One region of the Candidatus Izemoplasma sp. genome, then DNA from elsewhere that is predicted to be linked to it. Evidence: riboswitches for the same ligand, from Rfam matches in the RefSeq annotation. Region 1 holds a riboswitch; the other holds the start of a gene.
The links. Region 1 has a riboswitch for cyclic di-GMP ahead of AC2LE6_RS03355 (fibronectin type III domain-containing protein). Riboswitches for the same ligand answer to the same signal wherever they lie in the genome.

Region 2: linked by a shared signal. The riboswitch ahead of AC2LE6_RS03105 (sensor domain-containing diguanylate cyclase) and the one ahead of AC2LE6_RS03355 (fibronectin type III domain-containing protein) in region 1 are both predicted to bind cyclic di-GMP.

The regions. Positions count from the first base shown of each region.
Region 1 is NZ_CEXEES010000014.1:16,011-23,705, reverse strand. Features, by position in the region: gene plsX (phosphate acyltransferase PlsX) at 1-332, opposite strand, end outside; gene recG (ATP-dependent DNA helicase RecG) at 388-2,397, opposite strand; gene AC2LE6_RS03365 (aldo/keto reductase family protein) at 2,452-3,279, opposite strand; gene AC2LE6_RS03360 (HD domain-containing protein) at 3,276-3,866, opposite strand; cyclic di-GMP riboswitch class I at 4,098-4,181, shown strand; gene AC2LE6_RS03355 (fibronectin type III domain-containing protein) at 4,266-6,425, shown strand; gene AC2LE6_RS03350 (bifunctional diguanylate cyclase/phosphodiesterase) at 6,459-7,695, opposite strand, start outside.
Region 2 is NZ_CEXEES010000013.1:5,382-13,076, reverse strand. Features, by position in the region: gene AC2LE6_RS03130 (acetyl-CoA carboxylase biotin carboxylase subunit) at 1-1,258, opposite strand, end outside; gene accB (acetyl-CoA carboxylase biotin carboxyl carrier protein) at 1,258-1,701, opposite strand; gene acpP (acyl carrier protein) at 1,779-2,006, opposite strand; gene AC2LE6_RS03115 (biotin transporter BioY) at 2,114-2,653, opposite strand; gene AC2LE6_RS03110 (biotin--[acetyl-CoA-carboxylase] ligase) at 2,650-3,318, opposite strand; gene AC2LE6_RS03105 (sensor domain-containing diguanylate cyclase) at 3,501-4,760, opposite strand; cyclic di-GMP riboswitch class I at 4,843-4,918, opposite strand; gene atpC (ATP synthase F1 subunit epsilon) at 5,022-5,414, opposite strand; gene atpD (F0F1 ATP synthase subunit beta) at 5,426-6,832, opposite strand; gene atpG (ATP synthase F1 subunit gamma) at 6,846-7,695, opposite strand, start outside.

The sequences.
Region 1 (7,695 bases):
ATATGAGCCCCGGCAATTAAAGCTTGTGTAGCTCCACTGCTTACAACTCCATCATTATCTCCACTTCTAACACTTGATAAAGCAAGTGCCATCGAAGAATTCCTATTAGATCTAATTGCTCTTATTGGGTCTTTTTCACCCATATCAATTACTCCTTCTGATTGAACGATTGTAATTCTTTCAGTGTTTGTAAGATATTTCATTATCTCTACTTTGTCCCCATATAGAGTAAGTTCTATGTCTTTAATGTTTTTAACAGCAAGCATTGCGCCTTCTACTTGTTCCTTTGGTGCGTAATCTCCACCCATTGCATCAATTGCTAATTTTATCATTGCTTTCACCTCTTGTATTTCATTATTTGATTAAGCCAAATTTATTATATCATATTTAGTCAAAATTTGATTTCTTTAACATGCTTTTTAAGTAACTAAACAACTTTGAATACTCTTTTCTACTATATGATTCTTTGTTTGTTAGTATTTCTAACGCATCATTGCGAGCAACCTCAAGAATTTTATGATCATTTACAATATGAGCTTTTCTAAATTTCATGTCTCCTGATTGTCTATATCCAAAGAAATCTCCTGGACCTCTGAGTTTCAAATCCTGTTCACTTAACTCAAATCCATCATCCACTGTTTCTAAGACTTCAAGTCTACCTTTTGATTCACTATCTTCCTTATATACAAGTAGACAATACGATTTTATGTCAGATCTCCCAATTCTACCACGGAGTTGATGAAGTTGTGATAATCCAAATCTGTCACTATCAAGTACGACCATTAAACTTGCATTAGGTACATCAACACCAACTTCGATCACTGTTGTTGATACAAGTAGATTGATTTCATTATTTTGGTACATATCCATAATCTTTTCTTTGTCTTCCTGTTTGATTTTTGAATGGATTATACCAATTGTATGGTTACTGAATCTTTTTCTTAGATCGCTATACACTCTTTGTGCATTGTTTAAATCTAGTGATTCACTTTCTAGAATCAATGGTGTAACTACATATACTTGATGATTGAGTTTCAATTGTTCATCAATCAGCATATATACTAAGTCCTTTTGCGTGTTTGTAAAAAGCTTGGTCTCAACTTTTTGTCTATTTTTAGGTCTTTCTCTAATAGTTGAAATGTCCATATCTCCAAACAAAGATATTGCAAGTGTTCTTGGTATTGGTGTTGCTGACATATATAGAACATCTGGGTTAAACCCTTTTTCTCTCAATTTTTTTCTTTGGTTCACTCCAAATCTATGTTGTTCGTCTGTGATTACATATCCTAGTTCTTTATATAATACATCATCACTAAATAGAGCGTGTGTTCCTATAATCAATGACTTGTTATTTTTTATGATATCTAACTGAATTTTTCGTTGAGCATTCGTCATTTTACCAGTTAAAAACACTATTTTATATGGAGTATGTTTAAAGAAGTTCGATAATGTTTTAAAATGTTGCTTTGCGAGTATCTCGGTTGGTGCCATCATGGCAACACTGTGTCCACTGCTCAATACGGCAAGTATTGTGATTGCACTAACAACGGTTTTTCCACTACCTGTGTCTCCTTGAAGTAAACGATTCATTATGTACGGAGATTTTATGTCTTTCATAATTTCATTCGTTGCTTTTTTTTGGTCATCCGTTAATTCAAAAGGCAATGATGAAATAAATGCTTTTACTTCATTAATATCATATTTCTTTAATACCGATTTCTTTGATTTGTTCTTTAATCTAAGATATTGAATTTTAAACTGAAACTTGAACAATTCTTCATATTTGATTCTTCGTTCAATCTTAGACAAATCTTTCATAGTTATTGGGTTATGGACAATTTTTAGAAGATTTCCATAATTGATTAATTTATATTTCTTTAATAGATATTCAGGCATGTCATCTTCTATGAAACGACCATACTCCTCATAACTCAGTTTAAATAGTTTATTAAATTGAGAATCACTGATTCCATCTAATCCATAAATAGGTTCTATTTCATTCTTAAAATTACGTTTAAGTTTTAAAGTTGTTGCTGTAAATGAGTTTTTTAGACGATCAATTGTTCCTGTTAAGACAATATCTTCTCCTAAGTCTAGAATGCTTTTTAAATACTCACGATTAAAAATTGAGACTTTGAATTGACGTTCTTCTATAACTACGTTAAATGATAACCTTGTAAAATTTCTTCTTATGAATGCCACATTAGGCACACTTATTACTTTACCTTCAATAGTGATTCGTTCGCTATCTACAGCGTCTTTTAGTGTTATGAGTTGGTATATTTCGTATCTAGTTGGGAATCTATTAATGATATCAAAACAATCGTAAATTTTATTACGATTTAGTTTCTCTTTCATTCTAGGGCCAATTCCCTTTATACTTTCTAAATGACTCATATGTCACCTCACTTCTATATTATAACATATAAAAAAAGGTAATAAATTACCTTTTTAATCCCATCTTCTTGGGTCACCTTTTATTGTGTCTAAGAACGTCATATCTTCTTTGGATATTTCAAAATCAACTTCAGTATTTTGAATGATTCTATTCTCGTTTACACTTTTAGGTAATGGTGCAACATTTTTCTGTAGTAAGTATCTAATACATATTTGTGCACTTGATTTAGAGTATTTGTCTGCCACTGTTTTTATGTCTTCGTTACTTAGTAGATAGCCTATACCAAGTGGACTGTATGCCTCTATAAATATGTTTCTTTCATTACAGTATTCAATTGTTTTGGATTGATCTAAACCAATAAAATATCCAATTTGATTGACATGAGGTACTATAGTTGTGTTAGCTAATAGGTTATCTAAGTGTTTTGGTTCAAAGTTCGAAACACCAATGGCTCTTATAAGTCCTTCGTTATATAGTTCTTCCATAGCTTTGTATGCTAAGACATTTCCCTCATCACAGTTTTGTCCCATATTACTCCAAGGCCAAGGTGCATGTATTAGGAATAAATCTAAATAGTCAAATCCTAGTTCGTCTAACGTTTTCTTAAATGCTTCTTTTGCTCCTTCATAAGTTTTTATATGCGACTCTAACTTACTTGTAACAAATATCTCTTCTCTTGGTATTCCACTATCTCTTACAGCTTCTCCTACACCTTTTTCATTTTGGTAACCTTCTGCGGTATCAATATGTCTGTACCCGTTCTTCAGAGCTGCTATAACACTTTTGTATACTTCATCGCCTTCTTTTACTTGCCATGTACCTAATCCGATTTTTGGAATTTTTACATTGTTGCTTAATGTGTAACTTTCTCTAATAATCATAAGTCTCCTCCAGTTTCTTCATCTAGCTTCATTATAAATTGTTTCATGAATTTTGTACGTTCTAATGCTTCTTGTTTTCCTTTTTCTGTATTCATTAATTCTGACAACTTAAATAGTTTTTGATAGAAGTGTGAAACCGAATCTGTATCATCAATGCTATCTTTATTATATATTAGGCGATTGTTTTTGCCACCATACGCGAATGTTCTTGCAATTCCTATTGCACCAAGAGCATCTAATCTATCTGCATCTTGAACTATTTTACCTTCTAATGATGATGGAACATTACCTTTTGAGAATGAGATATTCTTAATTATATCTAATACCGATTCAATCTGTTCTTCTTTTAATCTAGATTCTTTTAATAGTGTGATAATGTCAGACTCTTTTGCTTTATGCTTTTCTTCAAGTTTATGATCAATCAAATCATGAATCAAAGCTGAAATGTAAACAACATCTTGATCAACTGAATCAGTAATCAATTTTTTCGAGTTCTCAAGAACTCTCAAAGCGTGTAGATAATCATGTCCGCTTGACTCAAATTCAAGTTTAGATTTTACATATAATTCTATTTTCTTAATATCCATATATTCACCTCATAAAAGATTATTAAACGTTAAATTTATTATAACACAGATGAGGACTCATTCCTTAAAAAAGAGGGTGTATCGTAAAAGCAAACTATTGACCAGTTTATCATCGTAGTCACTAAAGTGCTATAGTTGTGTTTATAATGTGTATGTCCATATTGTAGTTGTGTATATGATGTGAAACTTTTCAGTTTCTCTTGATATTCAAAGTATCTTCTCCTACAATGAAGTTATAAAAGGCAAATACATGGAAACGTGTAGACGCAAAATCACAGAGCTACGGGTTAAACCTACGCTGGCTGGATTGCACAAAGATAACTTTGTACAATCTACCCAGATTGTATATTTTTTTATACAATTTGGACCCTTTTCAAAACATAATTAGGAGGTAATTATATGAAAAGATTATTAATTGGACTAACGTTATTCGCAGGAATGTTTATTTTATCTGGTTGTGATGAATTACTTGGGGGAAATCAAGTAGAGGCAAATCTCTGGTTTGATGAAGGAATGCAAGAAATTCATATATCGTATAAGATACCAGAACCAAAAGAAGATGAAGAAACTGGTGAGGTTGCTTTAGAATCAATACATTTAAAAATGTATAATGAATTATTAGGGGAATGGGAAGAAGTTCATCAATTTAACGACTATCAAGTCGATGATGAAATCATATCATACAATTATAGTATTTATGGAGATGTAAGATTTAAGATCGTTGTAGTGGATGAATTTGGAGATTCAAGGTTTGAATCAGATGATTTCTCTATCTATGTTAACGAACCACAATACATCTATCACTTTGACACTTGGTTTGATTCAGGTAGTGGTGTTGTACAATTCAATTTCGGTGTAAATGAATTTAGTATTTCGTATATCGTTATTGAAAAATCAGGTGATGGTGGATTAACTTGGGAACAAATCATTGAAGCTGAACTGGTTTTAGATGATGAAGGATTCTCTAAGAATCAACTATTATATTATGAGTTTGACGAAGGTAATTATGTATTCAAAATGGTAGCATTTGACGAAAACAATGAGTTTCTTCAAGAAATGAACTCATGGGGTGAAATCAACGTATCATTTGATAACAAACAATTTGATGGAATACCTGAGTTATGGCATATAAGCGGTAACTTTGATACTTACTCTAAAATGGTTAATCTATGGTGGGATGCATCGGGAGATTTTGAAGGATTCCTATTAGAGAAATCTGTAGATCAAGAAAACTGGGAACTTGTAGCTGAAGTACCACGTATCGCTCAATCATTCTCATTTGAAGAACTAACAGACGGATTATATTTCTATAGAGTAAGTGCAATAAATGAAGATAATGTTGTTGCATCAATCGATTCAACCGAAGCAGTTAGAGTTAAACAAGATGCTCTACTAGGTGGATTTAACGGATGGGTTGAATGGGATTCAAATAGTATTAATCTAGATTGGCAATTTATGAATGATACTGTTGAAGTTGTAGTTCTAGAACGTAGAACTCTTGATACAGAATATGAAGTCATTGGTGAATTTGGGTCTTTAAAAACTATGCATGAAGATGAAAATTTAGCACCTGGAACTTATGTATACAAAGTAATTGTATTAGATGAGAACGGTGAGGAACTAGATAGTTTAGAGTCTATGGAATTTACTATTCAAATACCGGAACATGTTTATCACTTAAATGCTTGGCATAATCAATCAACTGGAGAAGTAGAATTCAACTTTGGATTCAACCAACAATTTGTAAAATTCTTTATGATTGAAAAATCAAGTGATGGTGGATTAACTTGGGAAGTTATATTAGAAGAAGAAACTGAAATCATTGACAATAATAACTGGTACAAAGATTATGTAAGAGTGTATGAGCTTGTTGAAGGTGTATATACTTATAGAATCACTGGTTACGATGAGTTAGAAAACGAAATGGGATCTGCAGTTTGTTGGAACGAAGTTGTTGTATCTTACGATAATCTAAATTTAGACGAACCAACAGATGTATATTACTTAGATGGAAACCAAAACATCCATGATAATTCAATTTATCTATGGTGGGGAAGTCAAGGTAGTTATACTACACATGTAATCTCATATTCATTAGATCAAGAAAACTGGACTGAATATATTGAAGTACCTCGTGTCACTTCATCATTACAAATAAAAGACTTACCTGATGGAAACTATTTCTTCAAAGTAAGCGCAGTAAATGACCTTGGTGAAGTTGTAGATGAGCAAGTTACTGAATACTACATAAGATTAAAAGAAAACGCTAAGATCGGTAATTTCGAAGGTTACTACAATTGGGATGAAAAAGTTCATGTTTACTGGGACATTATTAAAGATGAAGTAGCAATGATCAGAGTAGAAAGACGCTTAGAAACAGAAGACTTCTATCATTTAACATTAGAATATGGATCATTAAAAACTGCATTATTAGATGAAATCACAGAAACTGGAAATTATGTATATCAATTAACATTATTAGACCAAGATGGGAATGTATTAGACCAAATGGAATCTAATGTAATTGAAGTTGTTGTTTACGAAGAACCAACTGAATAATAAAAAAAAGCATTTGCCTTAGGCAAGTGCTTTTTATTTGAACTTCTCATCTAATTCTTTGACTAGGTTGAAATAATCAAGTGGTCTATAGAAGTAATATCCTTGAACATATGTACATTCAAGTTCTTTAAATATCTGAAGCATCTCGTAATCTTCTACTCCTTCTACAACTGTTTCAAACCCTAGTTCTTTAGACAATCTAACAATAGCTTCAACAAGGATTCTATTATTAATATTGGCTTTAAGATTTTCTAGTATTGTCCTACTGATCTTCAAAGTATCCAGTTCTAGTTCAACTAAATAATTCAATGAACTATACCCATCTCCAAAATCATCTTCACTAAATCTAACTCCAATTGAAGATAACTCGTGCATTATAGATTTAATTTTACTAAAATCATCTATGAACACTGTCTCCGTTAATTCTAGTTCAAGGCAATTAGGATCAAAATTATATTTTTTTAAGGTCTCTTTGATCATACTCACAAAGTCATCTCTCAGAATTGTCAATCCACTAATATTCACACTAATAACAAATTTCTGATCATAACGTCTATTCAATCTATTTACCTGTTTCAGAGATTCTCTAAGAGTGTATTTATCTAAAACGTGTATTTTTTGAAGTTGTTCCAACGTATCAATGTACTCACCTGGACTTAGCTTACCTAAAGTTGGATGTTGCCATCTACTAAGTGCTTCAAACCCTCTGATTGATTCATCATCAATGTTAAGTACTGGCTGAAATTCGACGATAAACTCATTGTTTGTAAAAGCTTTTTCTATGGAAATTTCAATTTCAAGTTTCCTGTTAAACTGTTCAAGTAATTCATTTTCAAAAACTGCATAACTTATTTCTTTGTTCTGCTTTGCCTGTAGCAATGCGATATTTGCGTTTGAAAGTAATTCTTCAAAGTCTGCACCGTCTTCTGGATACCTAGAGACTCCAATAGATGGTGACAACACTACTTCCTTCAAGTCAAAATCAAAAGACTCATCAAATAGTTTTAGTATATTTTTTGAACTAGATACGGGTTCATGTTGCGATCCACAAACGATTACAAACTCATCACTTTCAATACGACCTAATGTTCCCATTGGTTGAAGAGAGTGTTCTAATCTTTCAGCTACTTTCTTTAGAACTTCATCTCCAAATTCATAACCGTAAGACTCGTTAATAATATGGAATCTTGTTAAGTCAATATAGAATACATACAGTTGCATTTCAGGAGATGAATCAATTATATCATTTGTAATTTTTCTTAAGTAATTT
Region 2 (7,695 bases), on a different contig from region 1:
AAAAGTCTTGGTTGGTTTTAACACCTGTAATTAGTAACTCGTCTAACGTAGCTTTCATTTTCTTAATTGCGTCTTCTCTATTTTCACCATGAACAATGATTTTACCCATCATTGAATCGTAATATGGTGGAATACTGTATCCAGCATAAATAAAACTATCAAAACGAACTCCATGTCCGCTTGGAACATGTAGTAATTCTATTGTTCCTGGACTTGGTCTAAAATCAAACTTAGGGTCTTCAGCGTTAATACGACACTCAATTGCATGTCCTTTTAGCACAACATCATCTTGAGTAAAACTTAGTTTCTCTCCAGCTGCTATTTTGATTTGTTCTTTAATAATATCTACACCAGTAACCATTTCAGTAATTGGGTGTTCTACTTGAATACGAGTATTCATTTCAATGAAGTAAAACTCACCATCACTTACTAAAAATTCTAATGTTCCAGCATTCTCATAATTTACTGTTTTTGCAGCTTTTATTGCTGCTTCACCCATACGAGATCTTAAATCATCACTGATTAAACTCGGAGCTTCTTCAATAACCTTTTGGTTACGTCTTTGAATACTACAATCACGCTCACCTAAATGAACGACATTTCCATATTTATCTGCTAAGATTTGGAATTCGATATGTTTAGGATTTAAAACGAACTTCTCTAAATACATAGTGTCGTCTCCAAATCCATTTAATGCTTCACTTCTTGCAGTTTCATAAGCAACATCAAACTCACTTAAATCAGAAGCAACACGCATACCGCGTCCTCCTCCACCTGCACTAGCTTTTATTAAAATAGGGAATCCTATTCCAACAGCTTTTTCTCTTGCATCATCTAAACTATCTACAGCACCATCACTACCAGGTACTACAGGAACATTTGCTTCTATCATTATTTCTCTAGCACGGGCTTTATTACCCATTTTATCTATTACTTCACCACTTGGTCCAATAAATGTAATCCCACACTCAGCACATAAATCACTAAATGAACTATTCTCACTTAAGAATCCAAATCCAGGATGAATTGCTTCAGCTCCTTTATTCACAGCAGCTGTTATGATATTTTCCATGTTTAAATAAGATTCGTTACTTCTAACTCCTCCAACACAAACACTCTCGTCTGCGATTTGAACATGTAAACTATCTCTATCTGCTTCGCTATATATTGCAACTGTTTCAATTCCCAGTTGCTTACAAGCGCGAATAATCCTTACTGCAATTTCACCTCTATTGGCTATTAGTACTTTATGGAACACTACTCTTCTATCTCCATAACCACTTGACCAAATTCAACCATAGTACCATCAGTTACATTGATTGATCTAACAATACCACTTACAGAAGAAGTAATCTCATTCATTACTTTCATTGCTTCAACTATAAACAATGTATCTCCTTTAGATACTTTTGAGCCAACATGGACAAATGCGTCACTGTCTGGTGATGGTGATTGATAGAATGTTCCTACTAGTGGTGCTTTTACTTCAGTATAATCAGAAGCAATTGCCTCTTCAGATACAGTTTCCAAAACAGGTGCGTTTTGAACTGGAGCACTTTGTAATACTGGTTGTGCCACCGAAACTGTTTTTACATCTTCTTTTTCTAATTTAATAGAAAAGTCTTTATCATTTATCTCTAACTTATGAATCTTAGAATCTTCAAATTCTTTCATAAGGTTTTTTATTTGTCTTAAATCCATTGTTTTCCTCCCGAATACTTTGATGTTCAAATGTTTTTTTAATGAAAAAATAAGTAAAGATTTTCAGACGAAAATCTTTACTTCACGCTTTCGATAAATTCAACGATTTGCTTCACATTTTCAAATGCTTGTGCAGCTTCATCTGAAATCTTAATTTCAAATTCATCTTCTAATGCCATGATTAACTCAACAGCGTCTAGTGAATCAGCACCTAAATCATCATTTAATGTAGATTCTAATTTTACTTCTTCTGCTTCAACACCTAATTCTTCAACAATAATCTCTTTTACTTTATCAAATACCATAATTTGTTTCCTCCTATTTTTTACTTAAAAATATACGTAATTTTACTGTATATTTTATGTCTTGTCAATTTATTTTGAGGTTCAAAGAACCTTTGGTTCCATCATATTTACGAGTGCTCATATGTTACGTGTGAACGTATGTTCACATATACATATATTGCAGCAATTATTTTCAATATATCACCTGGTATATAAGTCCCGAAAAGCGCAACAGTACTTAGTAAATTCCAATCTAGTGAATACATGAAATATGAGCCACCAATCATATATATAATAAGGTTGATGATGAACATCAATCCAAACAAACTAATATACTCGTTATTTAGAATAATTACATGTTTAAACACTGAAGTTAAATATGCGGCAATTGGGAATGCAATAATAAATCCACCCGTTGGTCCAAGGATAATTCCTGCTCCTCCAGTACCACCCGCAAATACAGGTAAACCAATTACTCCTAAAATGATATAAACTACCATACTTAGAAACGCTAAATCTTTTCTAAGCAATAATCCAGCTATAAACACAAACATTGTTTGTAATGTGATCGCTGGTAATGCACCTAATGGTATACTCACAGTTGCTGTCGCAGCCATCAAAGCTGGGATGATTGCAACCAATACCATTTCTCTTGTTGTTAACTTCATTCGTAAATCTCCTTTAAACTGATTTCATTTGGACTTACATAGAGTTTTTCATTCCCGACAAGGAATAACCTTCCATCCTCTAAAATCTCTCTAACAACAAAAATTTGATTGTTAAATTTGATTCTCTTATTCAATATTATTGAGTGCTTCAAATACTCATTGAATGTATGTGGCTTAACATACTCATTCATAATATTTAATGCAACATTATTTGGATCTAATTCAATACCATTTTCCAGATAGGTTGATGTGGCAAATTTATGAAGACTATTGAAGTTCGATTGATTAATATTTATTCCAATCCCGACTACAATATAATCTAAATCAATTGCACCTTGTGTTTCCATCAAGATACCTGCAATTTTTTTAGTTCCAACCAAAATATCATTGGGATATTTAATTGAAGCAGTAATTCCATATTTCATTAATGTTTTGATAATTGCGACTGAAATCTTAGAGATTTCCACAAACAAATTATCGATGAAAATATCCTTCTTCAAAATGTAACTGAAGTATAGGTTACCATTTGGACTTTCCCATACATGGTCACTTCTACCTCGCCCTTTTGATTGTGATTTTGATATCACAACATCTAGGTGATTTTGAGTCAAATAGTTCTTTTTCAAATAATCGTTTGTCGAATCAATTTCGTTAAAATATTTTATTTGAAAATTCAGTAAAAACCACCTCCATATATATTAAGAAATCATAATATATAATACTTTGAATGTCAAATGAATCAACATTCATACAAAGGTTTTCGTGGACTGTTAAAGCCATTATAAAAAAATAAATTTATTTTTAAGTAAATAAAAAATGAGCAATTTTATGCTCATTTTATATTATTTTACCAAATGACGTGACAATTCTTACCTTTTCTTTTTGCCTCATACATCTTGATATCCGACTTATAAATAAGATCCTTGGTTGTATCTCCTTTATTATAGAATGCAACTCCTGCACTAAACGTAAATTCAATACCAATCTTTTTATTCAATTTCAATAACCTAGATTCAATAATCGCAAATCTTTCATCAATGTTTTGTCTCGTTAATGTAGGACATGCTATAACAAACTCATCTCCACCATAACGACCCACGATTTTTCCTTGAATATCGCAAGTCAATAACATCTGAGAGAATTCAACTAACACTTCATCACCTTTTTGATGCCCATATGTGTCATTCACAAGTTTAAAATCATCGATATCGATCAATATAATTGCGATATCTTGATCCCCATCAATATTAGCCAACATCTTATCAATTTTAATAAATGTTGTTGAGTGATTATAGATGCCAGTTAGTGAGTCTCTTTCAGCTAAAATAGTTAACTCTTCTTCTCTTGTTTGAAAGACACTAAATAGTTTCGAGTATGGATTATTTACAATCTCACTAATAAATAGTATGTAAAGTCCTGCAAATGAAACAAATTTCAATATATGTCCTATTGTGACGAAACTCTCGTGCAAACCAGTATACTGTGTAAACATTACTTCGGATGCAATCTTTAGAAGTAAAATCAATATAAGCAGTTTCTTGTTATCACTCTTCATTTCTATACCTTGTGTCAAAACTATTGAAATCAACAAGAAAACAATAACAAAAGTTGCCAATATCAATTTCAAATTAGTTTGCCCTACACCAGGTATATAAAATGCAGGTAATCTTTCAGAGTTAATTAAATAATATACTATTGCTACATAAAACAAACCGAATACATGTGAATAACAATACTTTAACTTAATCTTTTTCATGAAAGTAAACAAGACTACAAGTAGCCCTAAACTCTCCATAAATCTTGCAGCGATCCAATACTGGCTACTTATATTTGTGCTCGTTTTGATGATTCCCATCCCCTCAAATGACAATGCATGCATAAAATCAAGTAATCCAATATAAAGGTATGCTACACCTAATGGCAGTAACAAAGCCTTTTCAGAATACTCTCTACTATTTACAGCTATGATGAACATCATTACTCCAATAAACATTGTAAATATTTCTATTGTGAAGTGGAATAGTTCAAAATTGTAATAATCCATAACTAGTAATAATCCTATTGCAATCAAAACAAATATAAGAAACTTGTAATATTTACGCCCCATAAATATCACCTCTCCCTTAGTAATAAAAAAACTACACACTAATAAAGTGTATAGTTTTGTAATCAGTCCTATACCGAATAAATTATGTAAGTACAGCAAACTTCTTGAGTTCTGTACCTTTGTGCCCCATATTCGCATATAGTTTACCTTTGATTTTATTGGTACTTTTAATTATAACACTACATTCTCATTTTTACAAATAACCGAAGTATTAATCAATCATTTTATAAATAAAAAAGACAGCATATGCTGTCTTTTTGATTAAATACTTCCTGCTTTTGCGTCTTTTACATTCTTTTTTAGTTCACGTTCTGCTTTTGCGAAATCAACGTTTTTACGTTTGTTCTCAGCAAGTCTTTCTTCACGAACCTTGTTTAAATGATCCATTGCACTATCTTTTGATATTCCGACGTGAGCTTCTTGGGCTATTACATTAATTTGATTGCTCTGATGTTCTACAACTCCATTAATGATAACTACAAATACTTCTTTTTCGTCTTTTATCATTTTTACATATCCAGTATCTATAGTACTGATTATTGGAATATGTCCTTGCATAATAGCGAATTCACCATTCATTTTAGATGTAACGACTACATAATCTATTTCTTCTTTATATAATTCTCCTTGAGGTGTTACTACAGATATATTCATATAGTTCCCCCTTAGTTCATTGATTCAGCTTTTTTAAGAACGTCATCAATACTACCTACAAGTCTAAATGCTTCTTCTGGTAAATGGTCGTATTTTCCTTCTAAGATTTCTTTGAATCCTTTGATTGTTTTTTCTACTGGAACGTATGTACCTTTTTGTCCAGTAAACTGTTCTGCAACATGGAAGTTTTGTGATAAGAATAAACGAATACGTCTTGCTCTATGTACTACTTGTTTATCATCTTCACTTAATTCATCCATACCTAAGATTGCGATGATATCAAGTAATTCATTGTATCTTTGAATTGTTCTTTGAACTTCACGAGCGATATCGTAATGTTCTTGCCCAACGATTTCAGGCGCTAATGCACGAGATGTTGAAGCAAGTGGATCTACTGCAGGGTAGATTCCTTCTTCTGATATTTTACGTGACAAGTTTGTAGTTGCATCTAAATGTGTAAATGTTGTCGCAGGTGCCGGATCCGTATAATCATCGGCCGGTACGTATACTGCTTGAATTGATGTAATTGAACCTTCTTTAGTAGAAGTGATTCTCTCTTGTAATTTACCCATTTCAGTTGCTAATGTAGGTTGGTAACCAACGGCACTTGGCATACGACCAAGTAACGCAGAAACTTCACTACCTGCTTGTGTGAATCTAAAGATATTATCGATGAAGAATAAAACATCTTGTTTTTCTTGATCACGGAAATACTCAGCCATTGTTAAACCAGTTAATCCAACTCTCATACGAGCACCTGGTGGTTCATTCATCTGTCCGAATACCATGGCTGTTTTCTTGATTACTCCAGATTCAGTCATTTCGTGATATAAGTCATTTCCTTCACGTGTACGCTCTCCAACACCAGCGAATACTGAGATTCCACCATGTTCTTGTGCGATATTATTAATCAATTCCTGAATTAATACAGTTTTACCAACACCGGCACCACCGAATAATCCAATTTTTCCCCCTTTAATATAAGGAGCTAATAAGTCTACTACTTTGATTCCTGTTTCAAGAATTTCTATTTCACTTGATAATTCATCAAGTTTTGGAGCAGGTCTATGGATAGGACTGAATTTTGTTCCAGCTGGAACTTTTTCTTTCCCATCAATTTCGTCTCCTAATACATTAAAGATTCTACCAAGAGTAGCTTCTCCAACAGGTACACTTATTGGAGCACCTGTATTTTTAACTTCCATTCCTCTTTGTACACCATCAGTTGAATCCATCGCGATTGTTCTTACGACGTTATTTCCTAAATGTAGAGAAACTTCTAAAGTTAAATTAATAGGTACACCATTATTTTTATCAGCTGGAACGTCAACTACTAATGCAAAGTTTATCTCTGGTAATTCACCATCAAAACTAACATCGATAACTGGTCCCATAACCTGAACTATTTTACCATTCATTAATTTTCCTCCTCTAGCTAACTGCGTTCGCACCACCGATGATGTCAGTTAATTCAACTGTAATTGCAGCTTGTCTTGCTCTATTATAATGTAATTGCAATGTTTGAATTAAGTCTTCTGCGTTATCGGTTGCACTCTTCATAGCTGTCATTCTTGATGCATGCTCACTTGCTTTTGCATCTAAGATTATTCCGTATAAAGTATTTTCAACATACATTGGTAATAAGTGATTTATGATTGCTTGTGGACTAGGTTCATAGTTATAAATTAGTCTCATTCCTTCTTCTTTTTCCTTTTCAGTAACAGAACTGTATCCGTTGGCGATTGGAAGAAGTTGGAAATGTTCCACTTGTTGTGAAATTGTATTTATAAAGTGATTATAAAATACTACAATTTTATCAATTTTATCGTGTAAGTAATCTTTGATAAACGATTCCGTTACTTCTTTAAAATCAATGAATTGAATGTCATCGCGAATATTAATTGGTTCTTTATTCAGTAAATTGTATTTGTTACGTTTTGCGTATGAATGAGCTTTATGCCCAATTGTAGCTACTGTGAAGTTATCGTTATCTCCATGATGTTTTTCTACGTATGCTTTAAACGCTTTAAATACACTTGAGTTATATGGCCCAGCTAATCCACGATCACTTGAAACTAATATATAGCACCTTTGCTTGATTTCTCTTTCAACTAACATTGGATGACTTAAATCATCTGTGTCTAGAAGGTTATCAATCATATTTCTAAGTTGAAACATTAAAGGACGGAATCCTTTGATTGAACGTTCTGCTTTTTTTAGTTTTGAAGCAGAAACCATGTGCATAGCTTTTGTGATTTGTGATGTCTTCTTTGTCGCTGTG